Sinorhizobium fredii NGR234: one gene and its partner. The protein of the gene in region 1 interacts with the protein of each later gene in a pairwise test. Links are inferred from orthologs where the notes say so. Each region holds a gene or a part of one and is shown on either strand. Other genes may lie near its edges.

Region 1 (3,403 bases):
GGCAGCGACGGCGCCTTGAAGCGCGCCGTGCCGCTCTGGTTCGCGCTGCCGGAATTCCGCCCGCTGATCTCGTCCTACGAGCCGGCGGCGCGAAACCATGGGGGCGAAGGCGCGCTTTATGTCCGCCTGGCGCGGGCCCGGGGGCGTACACCATGACGCCTTTCGGCGAGGCCATGCGCGAGCTGCGCCGCCGCAAGGGCGTCTCGCAAAAGGAGATGGCGGCGGCGATCGGCGTGTCGCCGGCCTATCTTTCGGCCCTCGAGCACGGCAAGCGCGGCGCGCCGAGCTTCGATTTCCTGCAGCGCGTCGCCGGCTATTTCAATGTGATCTGGGACGAGGCCGACGAACTCTTCCGCGTCGCGCGGCTTTCCGACCCGCGCGTGGTGCTCGACACTTCGGGACTGCCGCCTGGCCATACGGCCTTTGCCAACCGTTTGAGCGAGCGGATTCGCGACCTTTCGCGCGAAGCGATCGAGGCCTTGGAAGATATTTTGGAAAAAGCCACATTTCCTGATAATGACAGGGGATGAAGCCTCGCCCCGGCCATGCATCCGCCGCCTGGGATTTGGAACCCGTGGACAAATTTTCTATAGTCCGCGAGGCGTCCGCGCTGTGATTCGCAACGAATCGCCGCGTTCGTAGAACCTGGAAAGACCTGAACCCGAATGACCGATATCTCTGAGACCGAAGCCGGCGCGATCGCCGAATATGGTGCCGATTCCATCAAGGTGCTGAAGGGCCTCGACGCCGTACGCAAGCGGCCGGGCATGTATATCGGCGATACCGATGACGGTTCCGGTCTGCACCACATGGTCTATGAGGTGGTCGACAATGCGATCGACGAGGCGTTGGCCGGCCATGCCGACATCGTCACCGTCACGCTCAATCCCGACGGTTCTTGCACCGTGACGGACAATGGCCGCGGCATTCCGACGGATATCCACCGGGAGGAAGGCGTCTCGGCGGCCGAGGTCATCATGACGCAGCTCCATGCCGGCGGCAAATTCGACCAGAATTCGTACAAGGTTTCCGGCGGCCTGCACGGCGTCGGCGTCTCGGTCGTCAATGCGCTTTCCGTGTCGCTGAAGCTCAAGATCCGCCGCGCTGGGAAGGTTCACGAAATGAGCTTCACCCATGGCGTCGCCGATGGGCCGCTGACGGTCACCGGGGACGCCGGCAGCGAGACCGGCACCGAGGTCACCTTCCTGCCCAGCGAGCAGACCTTCTCGAAGACCGAATTCGACTTTGCGACGCTCGAGCATCGCCTTCGCGAACTCGCCTTCCTGAATTCCGGTGTCCGCATCGTCTTGACCGACAAGCGCCATTCGGACATCCGCCGCGACGAGATGATGTATGACGGCGGGCTCGAGGCCTTCGTCGCCTATCTCGACCGGGCAAAGAAGCCGCTGGTTCACAAGCCGGTGTCGATCCGCGGCGAAAAGGACGGCATCACCGTCGAGGTGGCGATGTGGTGGAACGATAGCTACCACGAGAACGTGCTCTGCTTCACCAACAACATTCCGCAGCGCGACGGCGGCACCCATATGGCCGGTTTCCGCGGCGCGCTGACCCGACAGATTACCTCCTATGCCGACACCTCCGGCATCACCAAGAAGGAAAAGGTGTCGCTGACCGGCGACGATTGCCGCGAGGGGCTGACGGCGGTTCTGTCGGTCAAGGTGCCGGATCCGAAGTTCTCGTCGCAGACCAAGGACAAGCTCGTCTCCTCCGAAGTTCGGCCGGTGGTCGAAAGCCTCGTCAACGAGGCGCTCAACGTCTGGCTCGAGGAAAATCCGTCCGACGCGAAAATCCTCGTCGGCAAGGTCGTCGAAGCGGCTGCGGCACGCGAAGCGGCCCGCAAGGCCCGCGAACTGACGCGCCGCAAGGGCGCCCTCGACATCTCGTCGCTGCCGGGCAAGCTCGCCGACTGCTCGGAGCGCGATCCGGCCAAGTCGGAAGTCTTCCTGGTGGAGGGCGATTCGGCAGGCGGTTCCGCCAAGCAGGGCCGTTCGCGCGAAAACCAGGCGATCCTGCCGCTGCGCGGCAAGATCCTCAACGTCGAACGCGCCCGCTTCGACAAGATGCTGTCGAGCCAGGAAATCGGCACGCTGATCACCGCGCTCGGCACCTCGATCGGCAAGGACGAGTTCAACGCCGACAAGCTGCGCTACCACAAGATCATCATCATGACGGACGCCGACGTCGACGGCGCCCACATCCGCACTCTGCTGCTGACCTTCTTCTTCCGGCAGATGCCGGAGCTGATCGAGCGCGGCCACCTCTATATCGCCCAGCCGCCGCTCTACAAGGTGACGCGCGGCAAGTCCGCCCAGTACCTGAAGGACGAAAAGGCGCTCGAGGACTATCTGATCACCATGGGCCTCGAGGAGGCCTCGCTGACCCTCGGCTCCGGCGAAGTCAGGGCCGGGCAGGATTTCCGCGAGGTCATCAACGACGCCCTGCGGCTGCGGTCGCTGATGGACGGGCTACATTCGCGTTACAACCGGGCGATCGTCGAGCAGGCGGCAATTGCCGGCGCGCTCAATACCGAGCTCAACAGCCACCAGGACGACTACCAGAAGGTCGCCGCCGAAGTGGCCCGCCGGCTCGACGTCATTGCCGAGGAAACCGAAAGGGGCTGGGTCGGATCGGTGACAGCCGAGGGCGGCCTGAAGCTCGAGCGCATGGTGCGCGGCGTCAAGGAAGTGGCAGTGCTCGACATGGCGCTGATCGGCTCCTCCGACGCCCGCCACATCGACCAACTCACGGCGAAGCTCAAGGAAGTCTATGCGGCGCCGCCTGTTCTGCGCCGCCGCGACGGCACGCACGAAATCAGCGGACCGCGTGCGCTCCTGGACGCGATCTTTGCCGCCGGCCGCAAGGGCCTGACGATGCAGCGCTACAAGGGTCTCGGCGAAATGAACGCCGAGCAATTGTGGGAAACGACGCTCGATCCGAACGTCCGCTCGCTCTTGCAGGTCAAGGTTTCCGACGCCACCGATGCGGACGGCCTGTTCTCGCGCCTGATGGGCGACGAGGTCGAGCCGCGCCGCGACTTCATCCAGGAAAACGCTCTGAGCGTCGCCAACCTCGATATCTGACGGACCGATCGGGTTCGGAGGAAGCACTCGGCGGTGTCGTAAATAAAAGCGTGGGGCTGTCTCGGCCTCACGCTTTTCATTTTTTGCAGCCGGTTTGTCTGTTCACGCCTCAATCGGCCCGGAATCGACCCTCGAAGACGAATTCGCTGATCGGTTTGCGCTGGCTCGGCTTTTCCCGCTCGCGCAAATCCTCCGGAAGCGTGGACGGGTCGGCGATCCTGCCGATCGCCACTGCCGCCTCGACCCGGTGGTGCTCCGGTACGCCGAGGACGCGCATCGCCTTGTCGCGGTCGATTCCAGCC
Region 2 (3,626 bases), 1.9 Mb from region 1 along the record:
GGAAGATTGGCGCGAGACCCGGCGGATCGAGTGTGACGAGCAGCGTCGTCAGCGCATTGACCAACAGATCGACATTGAACATCCGTTCCCCCTCCGGATCCTCCAGGGCAGTTCCCTGGTCGCGCTGCATTCTTAGGTAACCCATGCGCGCTTGGGAAGGGCCGACTAGTCAATCGCCGCGCGATAGCATACACCGGGCGCGGGCGGGCACGCCGGATGTGTTCGATGTTTGCGCAAAAGCCTTTCCGATTTATGGGTGCGTGCCCTAGAAAAGCCCGTTACACCGGCAAAAGGCTGTTCAAAACCATTGGCCAAAATTGGCGCTCGAAGCGGCATTCGGCTATAAGAACTGACTGATTCTGAACAAAGATCGTGATCGACATTGACTGAGCAAAGCACTCCCGGCGGCGGAAAGACTCCGCCAGGCATCGAGCCGATTTCCATCATCGAGGAAATGCAGCGGTCCTATCTCGATTACGCCATGAGCGTCATCGTTTCCCGCGCGCTTCCCGATGTACGCGACGGCTTGAAACCCGTTCACCGCCGCATCCTCTACGGGATGAGCGAACTCGGCATCGATTGGAATAAGAAATACGTCAAATGCGCCCGTGTTACCGGTGACGTGATGGGTAAATACCATCCGCACGGCAACATGGCGATCTACGATGCGCTGGCGCGCATGGCGCAGGATTGGTCGCTCAGATTGCCGCTGATCGACGGCCAGGGCAATTTCGGCTCCGTCGACGGCGATCCGCCGGCGGCCGAGCGCTATACCGAGTGCCGGCTTCAGAAGGCGGCCCATTCGCTGCTCGACGACCTCGACAAGGAAACGGTCGATTTCCGCGACAACTACGACGGCACGCTGCAGGAGCCGGTCGTCGTTCCGGCGAAGTTCCCGAACCTGCTCGTCAACGGCGCGGGCGGCATTGCCGTCGGCATGGCGACCAACATCCCGCCCCACAATCTGAGCGAAGTCATCAATGGCTGCATCGCGCTGATCGACGATCCGGCGATCGAATTGCCGGAGCTGATGCAGATCGTTCCGGGCCCCGACTTCCCGACTGGCGCGCTGATCCTCGGTCGCGCCGGCATTCGCCAGGCCTATGAGACGGGCAGGGGCTCCGTGATCATGCGCGGCCGCGCCCATATCGAGCCGATGCGCGGCGACCGCGAGCAGATCATCATCACCGAGATTCCCTATCAGGTGAACAAGGCGACGATGATCGAGAAGATGGCCGAACTGGTGCGCGACAAGCGCATCGAGGGCATCTCGGACCTGCGCGATGAGTCCGACCGGCAGGGCTATCGCGTCGTCATCGAGCTGAAGCGCGATGCCAATGCCGAGGTCATCCTCAACCAGCTCTATCGCTATACGCCGCTGCAGACCTCCTTCGGCTGCAACATGGTGGCGCTGAACGGCGGCAAGCCCGAGCAGCTGACGCTGCTCGACATGCTGCGTGCTTTCGTCGCCTTCCGCGAGGAAGTCGTTAGCCGGAGAACCAAATACCTGCTGCGCAAGGCACGCGAGCGGGCCCACGTCCTGGTCGGCCTTGCCATTGCCGTCGCCAATATCGACGAGGTGATCAAGCTCATCCGCCATGCGCCCGATCCGCAGACTGCCCGCGAGCAATTGATGGAGCGTCGCTGGCCGGCCCATGACGTCGATGCGCTGATCCGGCTGATCGACGATCCGCGCCACCGAATCAACGACGACGGCACCTACAACCTCTCGGAAGAGCAGGCACGCGCCATTCTCGACCTGCGCCTGCAGCGCCTGACCGCGCTCGGCCGCGATGAAATCGGCGACGAACTCAACAAGATCGGCGAGGAGATCCGCGACTATCTGGAAATCCTTTCCTCGCGGCTGCGCATCATGCAGATCGTCAAGGACGAGCTCGCAGCCGTCCGCGACGAGTTCGGCACGCCGCGCCGCACCGAGATCGCCGAGGGCGGTCCGGACATGGACGACGAGGACCTGATCGCCCAGGAAGACATGGTCGTCACCGTGTCGCACCTCGGCTATATCAAGCGCGTACCGTTGACCACCTACCGGGCCCAGCGGCGCGGCGGCAAGGGCCGTTCCGGCATGTCGACGCGGGACGAGGATTTCGTTACCCGGCTATTCGTCGCCAACACCCATACGCCGGTTCTGTTCTTCTCCTCGCGCGGCATCGTCTACAAGGAAAAGGTCTGGCGGTTGCCGATCGGCACGCCGCAGTCGCGCGGCAAGGCGCTGATCAACATGCTGCCGCTCGAACACGGCGAACGCATCACGACGATCATGCCGCTGCCCGAGGACGAAGCGACCTGGGAAAACCTGGATGTGATGTTCTCGACGACGCGCGGCACGGTGCGCCGCAACAAGCTTTCCGACTTCGTCCAGGTCAACCGCAATGGCAAGATCGCGATGAAGCTCGAGGAGGAGGGCGACGAGATCCTCTCGGTCGAGACCTGCACGGAGTTCGACGACGTGGTGCTGACGACGGCGGTCGGCCAGTGCATTCGCTTCCCGGTTTCCGACGTGCGCGTCTTTGCGGGCCGCAATTCGATCGGCGTGCGCGGCATTTCGCTCGGCGATGGCGACCGGATCATCTCCATGGCGATCCTCGCTCACATCGAAGCAGAACCGTGGGAGCGCGCTGCCTATCTGAAACGGTCGGCGGCCGAACGCCGCGCCACAACCGGCGAGGATGAAGAGATCGTGCTTGTCGGCGAGGAAGTCGCCAATGGTGGCGAGCTCTCCAACGAGCGCTACGAGGAATTGAAGGCGCGTGAGCAATTCGTGCTGACGCTCTCCGAAAGGGGCTTCGGCAAGCGCTCCTCCTCCTACGACTTCCGGACCTCCGGCCGTGGCGGCAAGGGCATTCGTGCCACGGACACGTCGAAGACCGCAGAAATCGGCGAGCTCGTCGCAGCCTTCCCGGTCGAGCACAACGACCAGATCATGCTGGTTTCCGATGGTGGCCAGCTCATCCGCGTACCGGTCGACGGCATTCGCCTGGCGAGCCGCGCTACCAAGGGGGTCACGATCTTCTCGACCGCCAAGGACGAAAAGGTCGTCTCGGTGGAACGGATCAGCGAACCGGACGGCGAGGACGAGATCGAGGAGATCGTCACGGCCGGCGAGGCCATCGCGGCCGAGCCGCCAGCCGACGCCGAGGAGTGAGCGCGGTAACAGCAACAAGAAGCCCGCCGGATCGGCGGGCTTTTTCGTGAGCGCAAAAGTCAAGACCGGATGGCGCCGCTGTGGCAGGTCAGTTCTTGAAGACGATGCAGGCGCCGCCGCTGCGGCGAATGGTGGCGCACAGCTTGTCCGCCTCCGTGCGGGTCTGGCGGCCGATTCGCGCGGCATAGCGTATTCTGCCGCCGAAGCTGCCATTGCGTTCCCGCACAACAAGCGCCTTTTCGCTGCTGATCGGCGCCGGCAGGCGTTTGACGGAACTGAGGAACAGGCGGTGCGCCACGGATTTCCGATAGTGAGCTGCCAATTGGACGCCCCAAGGGGCCCAGGGGGCCTCATCGACGATCACGATATCGCGCAGTCGCCGGGAGCTGGCGAGCGCAAAGCAGCCATCCAGGAAGTTCTTGTTCTTGTCGAGCGCAAGGTCGAGTGATTTGGGCGGGTT

What was found.
Region 2: the proteins of gyrB (region 1) and gyrA interact in binary tests that used the Escherichia coli proteins (3 or more experiments, as listed by UniProt). The link is inferred for Sinorhizobium fredii NGR234 from one-to-one orthologs.

What each region holds. Positions count from the first base shown.
Region 1 is NC_012587.1:3,546,592-3,549,994, forward strand. The notes cover bases 299-3,383. They hold gyrB (DNA topoisomerase (ATP-hydrolyzing) subunit B), read left to right. Parts: upstream 299-665; coding sequence 666-3,101; downstream 3,102-3,383. Other genes in these bases: NGR_RS27915 (helix-turn-helix domain-containing protein), read left to right, coding at 299-530; NGR_RS27925 (nitroreductase family protein), read right to left, coding at 3,211-3,383. In the rest of the region: NGR_RS27910 (Smr/MutS family protein), read left to right, coding at 1-156; more of NGR_RS27915, read left to right, coding at 153-298; more of NGR_RS27925, read right to left, coding at 3,384-3,403. UniProt on the Escherichia coli protein: DNA gyrase negatively supercoils closed circular double-stranded DNA in an ATP-dependent manner to maintain chromosomes in an underwound state.
Region 2 is NC_012587.1:1,608,177-1,611,802, forward strand. The notes cover bases 59-3,366. They hold gyrA (DNA gyrase subunit A), read left to right. Parts: upstream 59-382; coding sequence 383-3,166; downstream 3,167-3,366. Other genes in these bases: NGR_RS19050 (MarC family protein), read right to left, coding at 59-82; NGR_RS19060 (lytic transglycosylase domain-containing protein), read right to left, coding at 3,255-3,366. In the rest of the region: more of NGR_RS19050, read right to left, coding at 1-58; more of NGR_RS19060, read right to left, coding at 3,367-3,626. UniProt on the Escherichia coli protein: A type II topoisomerase that negatively supercoils closed circular double-stranded (ds) DNA in an ATP-dependent manner to maintain chromosomes in an underwound state.